One region of the Spartinivicinus marinus genome, then DNA from elsewhere that is predicted to be linked to it. Evidence: predicted binding sites of a transcription regulator. Region 1 holds the regulator's gene; each other region holds the start of a gene.
The links. Region 1 encodes LexA, which represses DNA repair genes until DNA is damaged. Its sites were predicted from a motif close to TACTGTNTANNTANACAGTA; they were not measured.
Positions count from the first base shown of each region.

Region 2: OQE68_RS28840 (LexA family protein) is a predicted target of LexA. The motif match lies at 5,691-5,710, and genes of this name have one in related genera.
Region 3: OQE68_RS03365 (DUF3137 domain-containing protein) is a predicted target of LexA. The motif match lies at 3,566-3,585, and genes of this name have one in related genera.

Region 1 is NZ_JAPJZK010000001.1:5,406,686-5,414,122, reverse strand. Features, by position in the region: gene OQE68_RS24255 (L,D-transpeptidase) at 1-74, opposite strand, end outside; gene OQE68_RS24250 (TetR/AcrR family transcriptional regulator) at 144-800, opposite strand; gene lexA (transcriptional repressor LexA) at 1,190-1,786, shown strand; gene OQE68_RS24240 (SulA-like leucine-rich domain-containing protein) at 2,230-2,688, shown strand; gene OQE68_RS24235 (delta-class carbonic anhydrase) at 3,069-3,878, shown strand; gene OQE68_RS24230 (insulinase family protein) at 3,971-6,832, opposite strand; gene OQE68_RS31015 (c-type cytochrome) at 7,275-7,437, opposite strand, start outside.
Region 2 is NZ_JAPJZK010000002.1:114,317-121,753, forward strand. Features, by position in the region: gene parM (ParM/StbA family protein) at 1-151, shown strand, start outside; gene OQE68_RS28815 (hypothetical protein) at 151-567, shown strand; gene OQE68_RS28820 (ParA family protein) at 785-1,576, shown strand; gene OQE68_RS28825 (ParB/RepB/Spo0J family partition protein) at 1,573-2,634, shown strand; gene OQE68_RS28830 (replication initiation protein) at 2,856-3,968, opposite strand; gene OQE68_RS28835 (ParB/RepB/Spo0J family partition protein) at 4,975-5,556, shown strand; gene OQE68_RS28840 (LexA family protein) at 5,724-6,161, shown strand; gene OQE68_RS28845 (Y-family DNA polymerase) at 6,158-7,426, shown strand.
Region 3 is NZ_JAPJZK010000001.1:680,681-688,117, forward strand. Features, by position in the region: gene OQE68_RS03350 (amino acid ABC transporter substrate-binding protein) at 1-633, opposite strand, end outside; gene udk (uridine kinase) at 1,053-1,679, shown strand; gene OQE68_RS03360 (hypothetical protein) at 1,937-2,314, shown strand; gene OQE68_RS03365 (DUF3137 domain-containing protein) at 2,396-3,346, opposite strand; gene OQE68_RS03370 (Tim44 domain-containing protein) at 4,533-5,498, shown strand; gene OQE68_RS03375 (hypothetical protein) at 5,961-6,419, shown strand; gene OQE68_RS03380 (sodium ion-translocating decarboxylase subunit beta) at 6,735-7,437, opposite strand, start outside.

The sequences.
Region 1 (7,437 bases):
GTAATTAACCGATCGCCATCGCATACTCTAAGTGTTTGCTCAGCAATAGAGACATAAATAACAGGCTTACGCATATTCACTAGCTACCCATTAACGCGTCATACCTTAGCTAGCCACATATTAACTAATCTATGCGCAGTTAACTAAACCTCTAGATTGGCTGCAGGCAACTCAGCCTTCATGCCATGCGCTAAAAAGGGCACTAGCCGCTTCATGACTGCAGGAACTGATGTATGCTCATGATACTCACTTTCAGCAATGTCTCTTAACGCATCTAAACCAGACATGGTAAATGCGACAGATCCCACCATAAAGTTCACCCGCCAGAAAATTTCTACTGGCGGTAAATCAGGTGACGCCTGCACCACTAAACTCACAAAGCGCCGAAATACATCACCATAGACTTGTTCAAGGTATTTTCGCAAATGCCCTTGAGACTGGCTAAATGCTAATCCCAACAATCGCATAAATACGGAAAGATCATTCTTTCCTCGTGCTTCAACAGATAATATCTGTTGAAATAGCAAATTGAGTAGCTGCTCAGGTGTCGGTTTCTGGGCTGCTAATGATGCTTCAAATTCGTTGAGCCTAATGGTAAGTTTTTTGCAAAATGGTTCTAGGAACCGGGCAAACACGGCCTGAATCAATGCTTTTTTAGAACCAAAATGGTAATTAACTGCTGCCAAGTTAACACCTGCTTTACTGGTAATCGTCCGCAGAGATGTTTCAGCAAAGCCCTTTTCTGCAAATAACGCTTCTGCAGCATCTAGTATTCGTTCAACAGTTTCTGATTGCGCCATAGCCAATTAACATTTCTTAAAAAAGCCTTGATTCTCTGGGCCATTTTGAGTGCCCATGGAAGCTAAGGACCAATTGAGTTTAGATACAAGCAGCAAGCCAACTAATAAAATGTTCGCTTTATATTAGCCGCCTGTTGTAATCTTCAAACGTTTTGAACATACGTTTAATACGTATACAAGTCAAGCAGGCTTTACTTTTTCCTGCAAGTAAAATTAACGTCTGCTAAGTAAGGAAACACCACGTAAAAAAGACTGAAATAGTTGAAAACAGTTGAAGGTCAGTCCAAACTGGATATAATCACAGTAACTGTATAAAACCACAGCCGCTATAAAAAGCCGTTATTTTATTAAAATAGCAAGTATTCAAATAGGTATAAGGAGCCATCTCAATGGCTAAATTAACTGCTCGCCAGGCGGAAATTTTTCAATTTATTAAAGACCATATTGAAGAAACCGGCTTTCCTCCCACTCGAGCCGAAATTGCTCGACAACTAGGATTTCGTTCTGTCAATGCTGCCGAAGAACACCTCAAAGCCCTTGCTCGTAAAGGTGCTATCGAAATTATTGCCGGTACCTCCCGAGGTATTCGCATTCCCCCTGACGCCCAACAAGGTATTCCTGTAGTAGGCCAGGTAGCAGCTGGTTTCCCCATTTTAGCCGAACAAAACATAGACAACTACTGCCAGATACCAGGTAGTTTTTTTAAACCTCGTGCTGATTACTTTTTAACAGTTAAAGGCATGAGCATGAAGGATTGTGGCATTCTCGATGGTGATTTACTAGCCGTTCACAAAACAACTGATGTACATAATGGTCAAATCGTCGTTGCTAGAATTGATGATGAAGTAACCGTTAAGCGATTTGAGCGAAAAGGAGAAGTTGTTTTATTGCATCCAGAAAATAGTAATTTCAATACTATCGAAGTGAACTTACATAGCGAGAATTTTACTATCGAAGGAATCAGTGTCGGGGTGATTAGACACTAACCTTTACACGAAAGCTGAAATTTTAACTTAGTCCCCTGGGTAGCCATCTATATATGCCCCAAATTACCCAAGGGGAAATTAATTATCTAATAGCTACTACCTTTTCTTAAAAAAGCGACTTAATTTGCAGTTTTACATCTTTTTATCAACTCTGATCCACTATCTACCCTCAAGATGGTAAATACAGTGAATTAGGCCAAAGATATGGATTTTTTGTCAGTGATACACTGCAGCTGTAACTAACGAACATGACAATATTCTTTTCGAATGACTTTTTAGACGTTGTTATCGTCGCTAACTACCATCAAAGACGAGACAAGTCTGTTACTGTATGACTTGCAGTAACAATCTTTATTTATTTTATAAAGAATGCTGCTGTCGCTCATCACTTGACGCCCTTCTTTTAAAGTCATTCGTTTAACAATAAAATAGGAAATATACCCATGGAGTTTAATGGCAGTGACAATGATTCAAAACCCAACCATAGCACGCCAAATCAACCCCATCACTTCCCTTTATCGACAGACCACAATGGCTTTACGCATATTACAGAAATTATTTTATCCTCAGCCCGTATTCCACTGACATCATTTATTCCACCCATGCTGGCACAGTTGAGCCATCATGAAAAACAACGCTGGTTAACCGTCGTGTGTTCCAAACAATATCGCAACATGACCTTAAAGTGGCTTCAAGATGCCTATATTAATAATAAACAGGTCTTATTTCTTACTGCCAGCAATGAAAGCTCTATAAAAGATTTGACGTTACAGGCACTCACTCTTGGTAAAAGTCATACTGTCGTCAGTTGGCTACCAGAGCTAGATGAGACAACCTTAGCGGCTTTAGATATTGCAGCACAAGAAGGTAACTGTCATGTAATTAATATAAGACAACGCTAGTAAAACAGTTGCTTTGCACTGTCAAAAATACCCTCTGGCAATAGTAGTAAAGTAAACCTGACATTTTATTTATTGTGTGAGATAAACTTTTCCTTTAATTTATTGAAACGAGTTTCAATATTTTTATTCCCCTTCTCTTACCTAAATTTCATTTGATAATCGCACAAACGCAGGTTAATTTTTGAGTCATATCAATCTGTCATGGTTTCTTAATGTGAACTCCTTAGTAATCAAGCCTATAAATACAGTAGCTGTAATAAAGGTAGACAAAACCCAACCAACAATAGGCTTAGTGGTCAATAACAATTCATCATGACCCTGTATAAGCCAATACTACTTGTGTTGCGATGGTTTGCTATAAAAACTATGGAGAGAGATAAATGATTTCAGTTAAACATCGACTTCTTTTATCATTATTGATGAGTGTTAGCAGCTCCCCTGCGGTAGCAAGCAGTGATTCTAATGGTCCAGCCTGTGAAGGGTTTGGCCCACAAGCGCCAAGAGATATTGACCAGCTTGCAGGCGACAATAAAAGTATTTTTAGCTTAGCCCCCCACTACACAAGCATGAACCTATGCAACATTCATTTTCACCATAATGCTGAACATAAAGCCAAGGACTTTTCCAAATATGCAGGAGAAGGCGATCATGGTCATGGTGGCGGTTATCAGTGTAATACTAGTCAATCACTTTCCTCAGCAGAATTAACGCTATCTAAAAATGAAGTATGCAAAGGGTTAAAACCCGGTAATACCATTGAAGTCCATTGGGTACATACTTCCTGTGACGTCAAACCAGGCAAAGGATTAACTTCGTGCTTATCTGATGGGTGCTCAAATCCAAATCTTCGTGTCGAAGCTCAGGTATTTACTGTCGTCAATGATTCTTCTGTTCTCAATTTTAATGACTTGGCTTATGGCGGTAATATAGAGGATGGCTATCACCAAGCTAAGGCCTTACCCGACAATACAGGTAAACCTGTAGAGTTTCTAGGTTCTACCACCGGTCCTCAGTTTACCGAACAAGTCTGCTCACCCTTTCAGGTTACTTGGAGTGTCAGACCATTGTGTACAAAAATTGACATCAATAGTTTAGGTGAATGGTGTAAGGATAACGTTTTCAAAGAAGACCACGCCCATGGTGTTAGAAAACTGGTCACTAATCCTAAACTGTTGTCCGATATGAAGTAACCTAGACCACAGCTCTTGCAGCAGTGGATATGCCCTTCTCTAGTTATCATTAGGCATAATACCCATCTGATAACCAGAGAAGCAACGCTGGCTTATTGATAAGAAATCATTTTGTGAAATGTTGACAGGCTTTTTACTTCCGTTTGGTTTTTAAAGCTGGCAAATGGTTGATCAGCAAACTTTTTACCCCTCATCTGAATATTCAAACGTGGCGCATTTGGATTACCCATAGTCTCTGCGTAAAAACGTTTGATATCACCTAAGGTTACCTTTTCTATCTCAGCAATCAGTTGAGCTTTAGTGTTAAACTGATAATTTTCATCATACCAGTCACTGATAAATGGGCTAACTTCATCGCTCAAGTTTTTTGGTTTTTCTTTCAGTGCCACTAACACACTGGTTTTAAGCTGCTTAAAAGTCGCCTCGGGTAACTTATTCAACACTTGCTGATACTCAAGCTTTAACTGATCAAGCCTTGACTGAATGGCTTTTGGTCCCTTGACGGGTGTTTGAATATACAACCCCACACTTGCATATTCATCAATAGTGGGGGCAATGGCTCCCACAGCATAGGCAAGTTGTTCCTCAGTACGTAATTTATCAAAAACATAGTTTGCAAAATGATCAATTAGTACTTTCGCTCTGGCTTGCTGTTTCAACCCTGGTTCAGAATGTGACTGTAAATCAACGATTGCAACATCATTAACTTCAATGTCTTTTTTCACAACAAATAGTTGCCCTTCCTTAGGTTCCCAGGATTTGTTACGCGTATATTCTGTAACCTTATGGTTATCAGGTAATAGGCGCTCCAACTTTGCAGCCATCTCGTTAATATCTTGACTATCGTAGTTACCAAAAGCAAACACTCTTACCTGGTTTTGACTGAGTAACTGTTTAATGAAGCTTCGTAAATCCTTACTTGTCAGCTTCGATGCAACCTGAAGATACTCTTGTTTATCCCAGGAATCTTTTGTAATCAGTTGGCTAAATGCATTAAAGGCCTGGCTGACGGAAAGTTGTTTTTTCTCATTTTCAACTTCTCGAGTAAGTCGATCAACTGCTTGTAAAAAGCGTTGTTCATCAACCTCAACCTGAATATTTTCTAGTGCTTTACTCAACAGGTCTTTTTGTTTATCTGTAAAACCACTGATTGATAATAGTAGGCCACCCGCTTCAGGGTGTACAAACACTTGCATTCCTGCCTTGTTCGCTTCTTCAATAAGCTCTCCTTGCTGAAGCTGAAACAAATCAGACCAGATAGATAAAAGGATAGTAGACTTGATATTATTGTGAGCTAGCGAACTATTAAAATAAATATCAATTGATCCTTTAGGCTGTTCCTTAAAGGCTTGGCTTGGAAGATACCAAACTTTAATACCTTGATTATCAACTACTAGTTCTGGCTTATCATTTTTGCTGACTGTTTTAATAGCAAATGTTTCAGGCAGCATTCGATTAACGGAAGATAAGCTGAGCTTCATATAAGTAGAATCGTACCAACTCGCTATAGTTTCAGCAGATATATTTTCAATTCTATACTTACCATTATAAAAATGTAGCTGCTTATCCGTTTTTTCATTTTTACTGATATACCACACATTCAATGCTTCAGGTGTTAACTGATTTAAAACAGACTTAATAGCATTTTCATCAAATTCTTTATAATAGTACGGCGCATTAATCACATTTTGTAGAGGGTAGTTTTGCATATCTTCTGCAAGAAACGCCGCATACATGAAATCATCAAACTTTTCTAGAAACCTAAACTTATTATCTAACGATGTTTTAATTTCCTGAAAATACTTTTCATTGACTCCTTGTTGCTTGACTAAGTCAATATACTGCATAACGATAGCAACAATTTTATCCCGATTTTTCATCCCTGCTTGAGTTAACTCAATGTTGATGGATAAGCTTCCATAATTACCATAATTACTGGGGTACGAGCCTGCATAAAAAGATGAAACCCATCCTTTTGACTTCAACAACTGACCTGGGGTACCAGGCATTTCTGAGCCCAACAAATAAGTCACAAACTTATTCGGTTTACTGGCAAAATCAGCTTGATTATTACGTATTGTAAAATCAAGCATCAGTTGTCGCACATCCTCATTGGTTTGATAGTAAATTTGCTTACCACCCGCCTGTTGCAAATTAACTGTTTTGGTTACCTTTGGCTTCTCAATATGCTTGTTTTTAATGCCACTAAAATGTTGTTTGGCTAAACGAGCCATCTCGGCTAATGGTAAGTTAGAAACCATAGCCACTTTCATAATATTAGAAGAATAGTATTTGTTATAAAAATCGACCATTTCCTGATGAAGCTTGCTCCCTGACTTATTAGAAAGTGTTTCTAAATTACCCGTGGAAAAACGATTAGCTGGGTGGTCTCCCAAAATATTGCGTGATAACTTAAATTGACCAGCATAGTCATTTTCGCGAGACATTGACCATTCAGCATTCACTGCATTCTTTTCTTTCTCTACATATTCAGGGTATAGCTTAGGATTTTTAAAAAAGTCTGAAAAGCGATCCAACGCTTGGTCGTAAACATCATTATTTATTTGAAACATATAGTTGGTGATATCAAGCCCTGTATAGGCATTGTGTGCACCACCATGTTTGGTCATGAATTCCGAATAGCCTTTGGTATCAGGATAGCGTTCTGTCCCCAGAAATAACATATGCTCTAGAAAATGGGCCAGCCCTTGTTGAGACATAGGATCTTGAATTGACCCAACTCCAACACTTAAGGCAGTCGCCGACTTTTTTAATTGAGGGTCAGATACCAAAATAACCTCAATTCCATTTGCTAATGTTAAAACTTGATAGGCTCGATCATCACTAGGGCTGACAATGATCGGCGTAGAGTCCTGCTCTGTAAAAAATGATAAGTTGGAGCAACCTGATGCTCCTAATATTGCTAGAGCACTAAGCAGCACAAATTTATTCATATTGCATGAATCCTTAAGTAAAAAGAGTAGACAAACAAAACGATTGTTTTACACATTACTAAATAGACTATACAAGTCCGATAAAACAAATGATGAAGACAATGGAGGGAAAACGCTTTCTTTAGCTCATTAATAACAACCTTTAAAACAGTTTAGACCATTCATGTTATACCAACGAAACATTTTAGATCAATATATAAAATGCATATATTATAAAACTTTCAGTCTCTATAACACATCACTAACATCACATGTAAGAACAACTATCTTATACCACAGTTGTACCTTATTTAGTTAAATAACAAACAATGGGTAAACTACGGTTAATACTTATAGCTGCGCCAATGATTTTTAGGCTTTGTTACCATCGCTGAAGTTTATTTTTAGAGGTGCCCTAAAATAAGCCATTGAGCAATCAAACTTATCTGAGGCACATAAAATGTTACTTAATTATGGGTGTCACATTGGGTATAAAAGGACCATATTTTGCTTTCTCTAGCGCCTCAATATCACCACCAAAATAAGCAGGAACGGGGTAATCTTTGGGTCTGAATCTTGGGTTAGGGAAGTCATTTTCACGATTAGCTCGTTCGGGTCTAGCGAGC
Region 2 (7,437 bases), on a different contig from region 1:
TTTTGGTGGTTCAGCTCAAGCGATGAGAGATGAACTTTTAAAAACCCAAAACTCCTTTATTCCAGAAAAACCTCAAGGCAGCAACGCAAGGGGTAATAAAATTATTCTATCATTAGAGCAGAATAACACTAAGGCTAAAGGAGAGAAGTAATGGCTGAGCGACGACTAACTCTACTTCTTGATGATCAACAGGATAAAGATATACTTGAGGCTTTTGATAATGCAGGAAAAGGGGTAACTAAACTTGGTCGTCGCAGGCTTAATATAGCCTACTTAATTGAAGAGGCTGGTGTTTTTGACCAACTTGAATTTCTAATGAAACAGGGTATACATAAAAAGGCCAGTGCTTTTGAAGTTCTTGAAAAAGCTATTCAAATTACAAAGATGATCCAAGACACTAGTGAAACTTCTAGTCCAAGTAATGGGAACTCTATCACGAATCAAGTAGGAAAGAGCATAGATACTTCTAAGGTTGAATCAACATCAGTTGAAAAAACTGATGTCCAAACCACAGAAAGCAATTCTGCTGATAGTGTTATCCCAGGATGGTTAGGAGGTAGTAGCTGACATTTCTAAACTTACGCTTGCGTAAGTTTTTTTCTTATATGTGTATTTTTTATTCAAAGAAAACTCTTATTTCTTACGCATGCGTAATTTTCAGCTTATACTAAACCTGTAGTAGGCATCTTTCTATGCCAGTGTAGTAAGCTAATACACCTTCTTCTTGAAAAAAAGTTACGCATGCGTAACTTTTCTATTTGCCACCTTAGGGGCTAGTCCAACAATGATTACCAAAGTTATTAGTATTACAAACCAGAAGGGAGGCGTTGGTAAAACAACAATCACTATACAGAAAGCTTTTTATCTAACTGATATGGGTAAAAAAGTGCTAGTGGTTGATTTAGATGGACAGGGTAACACATCATCTCGACTAGGAAGAATTACCCCTGGAAAAGAACCTGTTAGGTTTACAGGTACAAAAACTAGTGAGCTATTTGATTCTGATTTAGATCAAATAGAAGTCACTCAATGTGCATATGGAATGGATCTTATACACTCACTTGAAAATGATATAGACTTATACGAGCTTGAAGCTGAAAGCCTTGAGAAAGCAATAACTTTTACAAAGAAGCTAAACTCTATTAAAGAAAAATATGACTATATATTAATTGATTGTCCACCTTCTCTAGGCAGAAAACTCGTTGCTGCACTGTCAATATCAACCCATATCGTTATACCAATTCAACTTTCAGGTTTTTCAACTAATGGTGTGAGGGGCTTGTTTGACTCCATAATTCAAGTAAAAAATACTCTTAACCCAACCTTGGAGGTAACAGGTATTATTATCAATGGGATGAATAACCGGTCAAAAACACATAAAGAATCTCTTTCAAAACTTGAAGAAATTGTTCCAGACTTAATTTTTAAAAATAGAATCGTTAATCGTGCTCCAATTGATAGTGCAACTGACTTAGGTGTCCCTGTTTGGAAAATAAAAAGTGGTGCTGCACGAGTAGCAGCAAAAGAGATTAAATCTGTTATTAAAGAAATTTTAGATCGAGTACAATCAAAATGAGTGGAATTTCCTCTTTACACGACCTGAAGGAATTATCAGGAAAAGCCAAAAGCGACTCTACTTCTGGGAAATTTTTAAAAGTACCTACCAACCAACTTGAACCCAAGGATCAGGTAAGAAAAAACTTTAAAAATATAGATAAACTTGGGCAAACAATTGAAGAAGAAGGGTTCATACAACCTATTATTGTTTCTCCTCTGAATGAAAGAGGGAAGTATACCATTCAAAAAGGTGAAAGGAGGTGGAGAGCAGCTTGTCTAAAGAAAATTAATGAAGTAGATATAATAATTAAAGAACGTCCAGATTCAGAATTAGATGAAACAGCTGGCGAGTTGATTGAGAACATTCAACGTGAGAACTTAACCCCACTAGAAATTGCTAATGCTTTAAATAAATTTAAGAGTGAAGGGTGGAAGCAAAAGCGTATTGCAGAAAGAATTGGCAAAACAGAGAGGTATGTATCAAGTCATTTAGCACTTTTAAATATTCCAGAGTGCATTAAAAATCTTCATGATGAAGAAGTAACTACAGATATAGAAATACTAAATTCTTTACGTCAAATATATGACTATGACATTAAAACTTGTAAAGAGCTTTGCAAAAAGGCTGTTGAAAACGGTATCACAAGATCAATATGCCGTTCGACACTTAAACAACTTAAATCTCCCATAAGTAACAACTCTGAAACTTCATATAAGAAAACTTCAGCATTAACAAATGGCTCTGCAGAAAAAAGCACACAAGCTGATGAAGAAAAATTTGACAACACCTCATTATCTATAAACATACCAAATGAACCAAGTGAGATGATGTCTAAAGATGCAAAGTCAATTTTTGAACAGAACAAATCTTCTTCTGAAAATTACAAACAAGGATGGAAAGCTGTTGATTCAAACAAGCAAAAGATTATTGTAACAGTCAATGAAGAACTCACGGCACTTCTGCTCAAAGACCGAATAGATGAAGACAAAAACTTTGGGTGGGTTGAAGAGCTAAATACCAAGAAGATAAGAAGAGTTCGGCTATCAGAGTTAACTATCAAGGAGATATCAATTTAAATATACTTAATAACAATACAAATTGAGGTATATTGTAATATTATCAATGTATATTCAATATATATTGAATATAATCAATATTACAATCAACTTAAATTGATCAATTTATTAGGTTGATTTACTGAGCTGTAATAGATAATAATGAAACTGTGTGTATTACAACGGGCTCAGCCCATTGTAAAAGCACGAAGGCTACAAAGTAGCCTTCGTGCTTATCATGGTTATTCACTTCTCTCAAAACCATACATCTCTTCAATTGACTCATCCCACCAGTCTCTATCTAGTTGAGAAGAAATTTTATTTTTATAACCTGCGTAATCATCCTTAATTGCCATATGCAAGTATGGTCCAGGCTTTTCTACATCTCCAAATGTCATTTTCTCAACTAAATAATCAATATTTGCTGAAATTAATCCATCAGAATAGAAGCCTTCTTCAACTGATTTTACATACGTTTTATATAAATTTGGAGGCATTAGCAGCTCAAGAACTTCTTTCCAATTTAAACAATCTTGTATTTGCTCAACAGAGATAGAAGCCTGTTTTCTATTTTTTAACTTTAAATTTGGATCAACATTTTTCATATTATGCGAAATAGTAAAACCTATTTTACCTATAGGCTTTCCTACTCTAATAGCTTCATATTCAAACTGTATATCAGTTTGTTCAAGAAGCTCCTTTTGAGCTAAATCTAGTACTTTTGTTTTAAAATTTGAAAACCGTCCTTTGTATTTTTTTTCTATCCCCAACATTTTTTTTAGTTCATCCAGCTCAATTTCAACATATTTATGATTTAGTTTATTATTATTAATTGTCCCAAACTGCTTCCTTAAGATTTCATATATACGGATTGAATGAGAAGATGTTAATGATTGAATTTGATTCCGCTGGTATTGAGTAAAATTTCCATATAAATTGATTATATACGGTTGAATATCATCATGGAAAATAAACTCTACCTGCTGCTTAGTCTTATTATATTTAGTAGAATGAAACATATTAATGTTTTCATAACTTGGCTCACCATCCTTAATATCATCAATTTCCAATATAGTAAACGTAACTGACTGAATTTCCTTTGTGATTTTTTTCAATTCTTTATATAAATACTGCTTACTAACACCAACTAGTTTTGCTAACTCTACAGTGGGTAATGTAAATGTAGGTAGTTTTTTTCCATCTTCCAGTTTCATCCTTGGGTCAACTTTACCTATTAATGCAGCAATTATCTTTTGAGCAGCTGCAGTTAACTTATAATGGGCTTCAACTAGTTCATTCCTCTTTACAACCCAGTCAACAACATTGCTATCACTCTTAGCTATACTTTTTCCCACCTCACACCCCTTTATAGCGCATTTTAACTACTTATTATAAATAAATTTATATACAATGTAGTTATATTAGCAGCCTACCCCAACTATAACAACTACTTTTTATGATTTAAACCATGATTAGTAGCTTTTAATTCAATTTTGGTAGCTTATAAGCATTTATTTAACTACATTTAATTAGTTTTATCCTTCATTTGTAGTCGTAAATAAAGATAGAGCTACCTTTGATGAAACATAATGAATAATAATGCTGAACTCGAATGTAACATTTCCTTGTAACGACTACCTATCTTTATATTGAACTACTTTTACCTTATTGATTACACTAAAAGTAGCTATTTAAATAAAAAAACAACGATTTCAAGTCAACTAAGGTAGGTCTCATATAAATGGAAAGCTCAAATAATCAATATAAGTAGCTTTAATGCTTGCACTACAAACACAACTGTAAACATAAGTAGTTTTTCATCTATATGGAGTCAAGAAAAGTAGCTGTATAACGAAGCTCATTAAAGAATATTCAATATAGGTAGTTACTTAGTAAACTTAGGTAGTCATTGAATAAATATAAGTAGCTATGATTTCAATATAAGTAGTTATGATTTCAATATAAGTAGCTATGATTTCAATATAAGTAGTTATTTAGTTACTTCTAATTTTCATAAGAGCCGTATTACTCCTAGCTTAGAGAGAATCAGTATTTTTTTCTAAACAAGAATAAACAGTTAATAACAAAATAAACAAGTAATCACTCTAAACAAACTACATAAGTTGCATGTTTTAAAAAACTTCAAATTCGGTATTTGAGCCATTAAAGCCATCAGAACTCCTATACAAGTATTTCTTTTTCAGTCTATGGACAACTATATGACTATCAATTAAAGCTCTTAAATAAGACGAGAGATGGCTTATTACATTATCTTTATAATAGATCAACAATCTTATAGATATTGGTTAAAGACTATTTTATATAATCTAATCCGTTAGGATGGTCTATTTATGTAATACCATGGACATCTATTGGAAGAGTAGCTACTATCCTGATCATATGCGTAGCGATGCTACGCGTGAAACATTGATGTTCCACGCTAAACATTTTAATAAAATGACTGACTTCTGGTTACAAGCTGAAAAATGCCAAATTCTTACATCTTCAGGACATACACAGCAGGAAATTGCCAATCAATTGGGTATTTCCCGTGCAGAAGTGTCTCACCTAATCCGGTTTAATAGGCTTACTCCAGAAGTTGTAAAGCTTCTGAAAAAACACGCCATAAGTAGAACACATATAAGGCTTCTAGTTACTGTTAGTAGTTATCATCAACAAAAGTACCTGATTGGCCAAATTATCAATAAGGGTTTATCAACCAGAAGTTTGAAAGAAGTTATAAACCTTTTGAGCCAAAAATCAGAGCTTGAATTATTAGAATTACCTGCAGATGAATTAAACCGTGCTTTGGCCTTAAGGCTAGGGTTGCCCGTTATAATCAAACCTTCAGAACAAAAAGACAAGGAAAGTGGAATTATTGCGTTGTCCTACAAGAACAAGGATGACTATAAACTAATCATCAGGAAACTCTTGGCCGATTAGGTGCGGCACCTTACACTGCCACACACCTGCAAGCCTTAGCTTCTATAGGAGTCTACTCACTCCTATAGCATGCTTAGTGTTCATTTTGCTTAGGGGCATCAACTGGATTGTCTTACACTGGTTATACGCTATAATACTGTTTTTATATACAGTATTAAGGTGAAGTCATGGACATTGAATCAATAAGCCCCGCTAAAGTCATTGATACAAATGAACTTCAAACCAGTCCCTTATATGAATATCAAGTACCAGCAGGCTTTCCAAGCCCAGCCACCGACTTTGCAGCTTCAGAAGTGAATCTGCACGACTATCTGGTTAAGCACCAAGCGGCTACGTTTTTTGTGCGTGCTAAGGGTGATTCAATGATTGACGGCAGAATACAGAGTGATGACTTATTAGTTGTAGACCGCTCCTTAGAGGCTAAATCAGGGAATATTGTCATTGCTGCTCTGGATGGAGATTTAACCGTTAAGCAGTTAAAGATCAAAGGTGCTAGGAGCTGGCTTGTTCCCATGAACCCTAAGTTTTCACCCATTGAGCTAAAAGAGCAAGACTGCATGATTTGGGGTGTTGTTGTTTATATCATTCACAAAAGCTACCCATGACAACATTTGCGCTTTGTGACTGTAATAGCTTCTATGTCAGTTGCGAAAGGCTATTTCGCCCTGATTTGCACGGAAAACCTGTAATAGTCGGATCAAATAACGACGGCTGCGCGGTTGCTCGTTCACCTGAAGCGAAAGCACTTGGCATTAAAATGGGTGAGCCTATCTTTAAAATCAAAGATATTATTAAGCGTTACGGCGTTACGGTTTTCTCATCAAACTACACTTTATATGCCGCGATATCCCATCGGGTAATGTCTACGCTAGAACAGTTTAGCCCTGCGGTTGAAGTGTATTCGATTGACGAAGCGTTTTTAGATTTATCACACCTGGCATTTATCGATTCATTAAAAAATTATGGTTTTGAGATAAAAAGTAAAGTAGCTAAAGAGTGTGGTATACCAATATGCATTGGCATTGCTGAAACAAAAACCCTAGCAAAACTAGCTAACCACGCGGCAAAACAATACCCAAAAACTGGCGGCGTTGTAGAAATTAATTCAGAAAAAATAAGAGAACGATTATTAAAGTGTATGCCTATTGACGAAGTATGGGGAGTAGGTAGGAAACTAACAAAAAAATTACAGGCCCTGGGTATTACAACAGCTTATGAACTGGCCAACTTGCCCGAAAAATACATTAGACAACAGTTTAATGTCGTGTTGGAGCGCACTGTACGAGAGCTAAACGGCGAATCCTGTATAGAGCTAGAAGAGCACGCACCAGCTAAAAAACAAATTATTAGTAGTCGCTCTTTTTCTAAACGAATCACTGACCAAGCAGAGTTAGCTGAGTCGATCAGTAGTTATATGTCACGAGCAGCGGAAAAGCTAAGACAGCAACACTCAAGGGCTCAGCAGGTGAATGTATTTATTCGTACCAGTCCATTCTCTGATACCCCTCAGTATAATTGTGGTGGTTCTTTCTCTTTGCCCCACCCAACAAGCGACACTAGGGTATTAGTTCACGTGGCAAAGGGTATTCTCGACACTATCTACAAGCCAGGATATTTATATGCCAAAGCAGGCGTCATGCTCGCTAACATTTCGGAATTGAGTTTTGATCAAGCAGACCTATTTACACCTGAAATCGATACATCAAAATCTCAACAACTTATGACAGTTGTAGACCAAATTAACCGGCGATTTCCTAAAGCTCTGTTTCTAGCCAGTACTGGAACAAATCAAGGATGGCAAATGGCTAGACAACACCTTTCGCCTAACTACATGACAGACTGGGCAGAAATTCCGCTTGTGAGGCTTTAGCAACCGTTATA
Region 3 (7,437 bases), 4.7 Mb from region 1:
AATAGGGTTTCCCACCAATTTTAAAGGTAGTTTAGATTTCTTAATTAACGCCAATACCGATACCCTATCCATAACAAAAGCATCTGAGCTGCCTTTAACTACATTCTGCTCGACACCAGTATCAAAAGAGATAATTTCAATCTGTTGCTGCTTGTCATGATTGCGCAAAATCGCTTCAAAATTAGACCCCAAATTAACCGCTACTTTTTTTCCAGCCAAGTCAGTAAGCGACTTAATGGTTGTATTATTTTCATGGACTACTACTTGGGCACCATCGTAAACATAAGGAGCAGAAAACTGGTACTTTTTATTACGCTCTTCAGTAATCGTAATTTGATTTGAAATTGTGTCAATTTTTCCTGCCTCTAACATACCAAATAAGCCCGAGAAATTAGCAGTCACAAATTCAATAGGTTGGTTCACTCGCTTACCAATCTCATTCCACAAGTCAATTTCAAAGCCTTGTAATTCACCTTTTTCAACAAAAGTAAAGGGATAGTAACTACCTGAACTGCCCACTTTAATGGCTTGTATTTTATTCGCCTCAGCTTGTTCATTTTCTGATGATGAGCAACCAACCAATCCTGTTAAGGCGACAGTTATTGATAGTAACCAACCTATAAATTGTTTCACTAATCTTTCCTCAAAAATTAACTAGAAAGCTCAAAAATAACACAGTTTGTGCTGTACTTAAGACTGAATTACTCGAGTTGCACGTACTTGGTACACATGCTTTGTTATAGAGTGGTTTGGCCAATGATGTTAGCGGGAAGCGATTCCTAACAACGTTGATAGACTTAGCCAGGAGGACACCATACTGAAGAATAGGTCAGCCACAAAATACTAAAAAATAACATAAAAATAACGTTTGGTTATATATGTACACTAAACATTACTGACCGAAATAGATGCACTCACATGACCTAGAACCTTAATGTATATATGTTACAATAGGGAAATTTTTTGGCTGATTTTCGGCCAGAATCGTATATTGAAACTTTATATTTTTGTATTAGTAGTCTCTTTTAGAGCATAGAGAAAGTAGCAAACACATGGCACAGAATACCATTCTTGTTGGCATTGCAGGCGCATCAGCCTCTGGCAAAAGTTTACTTGCTCAAACCTTAATCAAGGAACTTCAATCTGAGCAGGTTTGCGTGATTTCAGAGGACTCATACTACAAGGATCAAAGCCATCTGACCATGGAAGAGCGCACTAAAACCAACTATGACCACCCCGACTCACTTGATCATGAGTTAATGATCAAACATATGCAGGAGCTTAAGTTAGGCACAACCGTTCCGGTACCGGTGTACGACTACTCTATTCATAACCGCCGGTCAGAAACCCGAGCAGTAAAGCCAACACGAGTGGTACTTATCGAAGGTATTCTACTCCTTGCAAGCCCAGCAGTCAGAAACGAATTTGACTTAAAGTTTTATATGGATACCCCATTAGACATTTGTTTACTTCGCCGTTTGCAAAGAGACATCATTAGCCGCGGCCGAGACATGGACTCTGTTCTCAAACAATACCAAGAAACAGTTCGCCCCATGTTTATGCAGTTTATTGAACCTTCACGTCAGTATGCCGACTTGATCATTCCCCATGGCGGACGAAACCGGATTGCAATTGATTTAATTAAAACCAAAATTCGCTCTCTGATTGAAAAACACTAAACCAAAGCTCCGTCAAACACCAAAAGCCCTAAACATCTAAGCAGTTGTTAGCTATCTGCAGTACCTTTGAGTGATCAGTCTCAGTGCTGCAGTTACTTTACCCTCTCCCTAATATTTGCTCGCCACACTGGTGACAAACCAATCAAATCAAGGTCAAACTTTACACTTAACGTATTTTTCCGGGTTAAGACAGGTACACTTGTTGCTTTCGTACTGTGAAACCAGCACATCAATCATAAAAGCATGGAGGTTGTTAAATGCTTAAACGAGTTGTTTATTCCTGCTTTCTTGTCAGCGCACTACTAGTTAGTGGCTGCTCTCATATTGCCAAGCAGCAAGCTCAATACCCTTTGAGTGTCTACTATTACACTCAGGGTGACTTTGTTAATTTGCGAGCTTACCTACCCGAAGGAGAACCCGCCGGAGGCGCCCAACTTGAAGTTTTTGATGATTTTAATCGCCTTATAATCAACAAATCCTTAAATAACGAAGGCTTTCATCGGTTTCGATTTCCCTCAAACAAAGTCAGGCTAACTGCTTATGTGACCAGCCAAGATGGCAGAAAAGGTAGGCGTTATATTGAAAGAGAAGATAGAGACTCGCTCAGGAAAAGACCACTTTGGTACAACAACTAGTAGATATTAATATCACTGAAAAGGCCCATTTCAGGGCCTTTTGCTCTTTTTAGTTATCAATTATTCTTTTACAAGCCTTGTTTAGCTCTTTATTGCTAACCGAACATCATAGATTAATGAACAAGCTCGCATCAGTTCACTGTACCAAACCACTACATCATCTGAATAAAAACTGTCAAAATAAACATTCTTAGACCGATCAAATACATGCAAACCATTAATACCAATAACAATCTTATTGCCATTAAATACTAAATAAACGTTATCACCATATTTTGCCCGCAAAGACATCATCTGCATTATCATTCGAGAACTCAATAACTGGTGAACATCTTCAGTGCAATCCGAGAAGACTTCAAAATACCGATCAAAGGCAGCATACCCAACATTAATGTTATTAAAAGGCTTATAAAACGCTTCATACTCCTGACGATCTTCTTCATCCATAAAGTTAGGCTTGGGTCGTATCACTAAGTGCCCTGGAAAGCTTTTATCATTATCAATAATGACACAAACACCATGAAAAGCAGTTTGTAAAAAGTGGAATATTCCTTTCCTCTCTACTGCAGCATAAACATCTGACATTTCAAAGTGGACACCTTCCCACTGACCAGTGATGTAATCCTGGCCTTGGTAGCGAACAAAAGCACCTGGTACTAGCTTACTATCCTGAAAGACGTGGCGAGTAATCCCTTGATTAGCTTCGTATTGCAAAGAGTCATCAGCAAACTGCACCACCTTGGGTAAAATGGCCGAATAGCACTCGGTATTAAAAGCTTGTTTAAGCTGTAAATAATCTTTCCGTAGATACCAACCAATCACGATAGCTGATAACAAAATGGTAACTAGAATAGTATTGCTGCTATTCAGTAATAATGCTGATGCAATAATAGCTGCCAGCCAATAGAGCAGCCCTTTCTGAATACTATGATAAAACTCCTGACCCAGCGATTTAGCCCTTGCAGAAAAGTCGCCTTTGCCTTCCACTAATGCTTCTACATAAAAGGCAGTGATTTGATCTACAGACTTCATTACTACCCTCATCCTAATTTTGTCTGACAATATTAATCATTTAAGTATAGCCTTCAACTTGGAAAAAGCTGTTAAACTCCCAAGGCAACCTTATACTGATCAAGCATAGTTTAAAAGGGGCAATATCACTGATTTTTATGATTAAAAAGTTCTCCCTAACAGATAACCTGCCACATACCATTTTCTTGAAAGTGACTAATCTGCGCTGACCAAAAAACAGACTGCTCATCAATCCAGAAAAACGTACATTCAATCCGAACACAGTAATTTTTCAGAAAATATATTCAATTCAAGTGGCATAGCAAATCTTAAACAATTTTTTGCCATTCAACATGTATTATATGGAGGACAATGTATTTTAAAGACGCTTAAAACAAAAAACCCTTACTATAAAAGTAAGGGCGTAGGAATTGAGACTATGGCTTTGTTGGTTTTTAGTTATTCACCAGCTAGCGGTTAGCTAAAAGATGCGGGCTATCATTTTTTAGACCAGCTACTGGGATCGATCAGTTGTTTGCCTTGTTTTTCCGTTATAACAACTATCTGGCTATTGCATACTTCTTCGTTACTACAGCTTCAGTCATTACAACCAGTTAAACTTGCCAAACAACTAATTTATATAAAGCAGTTTAAGTAAAACTGCTTTAACTATAATTCAAAAGCATCAAAATTTAAAAAAACATCAAAAACTGTAAACTAAGTCGGCTTAATTTTTAAAATGATAACAGCCATAAAACGTCATCCTTCCCCGCCGGTAGGAATCATAAACCATTTAATGAATGCTTCATTATCAACCTTTAATAGACGTTTTAAAAATTCAAAAAACAAACTAAGTACATTATGATCTTGGTTTAGCAAAAATATAAAGTGCTTATCTGAGCATATCTGCCAACCGGTTAACGAACTGACAAGAAAACTAATTACTCCAGTAGCAACCAGATATAGCTCACTCTATTCTTAGATGATCGCTAATTTTTTCATGTATGGCGAAATATCTGATTCAGTCAACACAAGTAATTAGGCATGATTCACTGTTTAAACTACACACTCCTTTTAAAATACCCCTGCAAAAATATCAAAACAACACAAGTTGCATGGTACTTCTAACTGCATTGCTTTCAATTAAGGCAACCAGTACTTGATAAAGTAAGTAGTTAATAAAACAGTCACTACCAGGAAGTTCAAATTGAAACACTGTATTACTAAGTTTCTGATACTTTTCACCCTATTATGCACCCCAGCATTCTACAGCTATGCAACCCCTTCTCCGGAAGCTAGTATTGCTAACTCGGATCAATCTTCAGGTTTTCAGCCATTAGATGGTGGTTTTTTAGCCAGCTTACTATTTAAAGAGCCGTTCCATGGTCTTCGCGTTGCAGATGTTTTGCTACTGCTTCTACTTACTGCAGGTTTAGTCTTTTTATTAAAGTATCGAGCAGATCGACTCAAACGCTACCTAACCCCCAGGCCAGAGCCCACTATTAATGACGAAAGCCTAGCTTCACTATCAACAACTATCCAACAAGACCTGGCTACCACAGAGTCGCCAACATCACACATTAATAAAGATAAGACCATTCCTTTTCACATCAGCTTCAAAATGAAGCCAACTGATCCCCCCAAAAATGATGAACCTATCGCTACAGATGATTTAACAAAAATAGTCGACGCTTCAGCAGATCAAAAAGCGTCAGATTTAGCCGCTCACTATGCTCAGTTTGACCTACCTAAAGATTTACAACCAGAGTTGTTTTTAGATCAGGCAAAAATTTTATTTAAGCGCATTCATCAAGCATGGTTAGCTAAGGATCAGCAAACGCTAAAGCACTATACAACACCTGAGCTGTTTGAGCGCTTAAGTTTGTCACTTTCGGCTAAAGAGCAAACTGCAATTGAGTTACTTACTGTTTTTGCTGACATTACCAGCGCCAGTAATTTAGGTGACCTTGCGATGATTAGCGTGAAATTTCATGGCTGGTCAAAAGCAAAGGCTAATAAAGAAGTAGAGGCCTATTGCGAAATTTGGCATTTGGAAAACTTACAGCAGGACAGCCAATGGCTAATCACAGGGATTCAATCAATATCTGGCAATTTAAAGTTCAATAATAGTGCTGACCATTCTTCATTAAATAGTACAGAAATCAATCAATAAAACACCACTTAACTTACAGTTAAAAAGAATAGCTTTTAAGGGAATCCAACAAATGATGAGCTCCAATCGTTTTCTACCTTAGCGATCTAGGCATCACTACTAGTTTTTATAACATCACTGCTACAGATAACAAACTGGTTCACATTCTTCTTGCTACGGCTTCACTTTTACATTAGAATCGCCCATCTTTGGGTAGCTGCATATTTATCAGACTATTTTTAACTGGCAGCGATGAAGCCTAATATAAGGATAACTTTCTAAGTAGATATAGTTTATTGAGCAAGCTTTATTCTGTAGTAATCAACTAAGTTCAGCCTTATTGCAGTTTATTCAGAATGTTAAAGTTGTTTTTGAGTAGAAAAAGCACCTACTACGTAATCATACCTATTTACCCTGTCAACTCAGTTTTTATCATTTAGCAATTAAAAATAAATACAGAATTTAGTCATTGAGGAGTATGTAATGGCCAAGTATCTCTATACTACCGTTTATGAACAGTTCACTGGGCAAAAGCCACCCGAGCCAGAACCAAAGCCTGAGCACCGTCAACGCAAAACGCATGGCCACCCTTACCGTATGCGTCACAACATGCAAAACCAACGGGATCAGGATCAACAGGAAGGGGATTTTCAGCCACCTTCTTACCAACATGAAAACCAGCATCACTCTGGTAATGGCTATAACAATACTAGATCTAGCCATAATCATGCTGGTCACAACAATAAAGGAACTGGCCACCCTTTCAGACAAAACCGGGCTAGACAGCAAGCAGGCTATTATAATAATCAGCAGCCACAGCAATCTACTTATGAAGCTGGGGAGCCTCGCTCTAGGCAAAACCAGGCTGCACCCAAGGTTGTCTATAAAAAACGTAGGCAGTTTCAAAGCCCTCAAGACTCTCAGCAACAGTATGATGCCTAAATAAAAGCTACTGCCACGCCATTACACAGACTAGAGGTATTCAAATATGCTGAGTACCTCCTCTAATCTGCAAAGAGCCAATAAAACTAAAAAGAATAACGCTTTTTTATAAAGACAGCTTCTTATTCAAGATTAATCCTTAATAATGTTTACTTTCATTATCATTCTTCTAACAAGATAGAATTATAATATTTATTTTCAGGTACATAATACCTTTAGTAGAACCATTTACTTTTAACTCACCAATAAAAAAGGTTGCCTAAATAAATGACTTAAGCAACCTTTCAACAGAGTGTTGGGTATAAATTAATAGCACTAGCCTGATACGTATTTAATCATCACTCCAGCAGCCACTGCCGAGCCAATAACACCAGCAACGTTAGGCCCCATTGCATGCATTAACAAAAAGTTCTGTGGGTTTGCTTCCAAACCAAGCTTATTCGAAACCCGCGCAGCCATTGGCACTGCTGAGACCCCTGCAGAACCAATTAATGGATTGATTGGCGTTTTTGATAGTTTGTTCATTAACTTAGCCATCAACACTCCCGTAGCTGTGCCAATACAAAAAGCTACAACGCCCAAACCTAAAATACCCATGGTTTCTGCTTGTAAAAACTTATCAGCAACTAGTTTAGAGCCAACAGATAAGCCCAAAAAGATCGTAACGGTATTAATCAATGCATTTTGTGCTGTATCACTTAATCGACCTACCACACCACACTCACGCATTAAATTACCAAAACAAAACATCCCAAGTAATGGCGCTGCATCTGGCAATAGCAATGCAACTAACACTAATAGTACTAATGGGAAAACAATTTTTTCACGCTTAGAGACATGGCGCAATTGCACCATTTTTATTTCACGCTCTTTCGGGGTGGTTAAAGCACGCATGATTGGCGGCTGAATCAGCGGCACCAATGCCATGTAGGAGTATGCCGCCACAGCAATGGCCCCAAGCAAATGCGGTGCTAAAATACTGGATACATAAATAGCTGTCGGCCCATCTGCACCACCA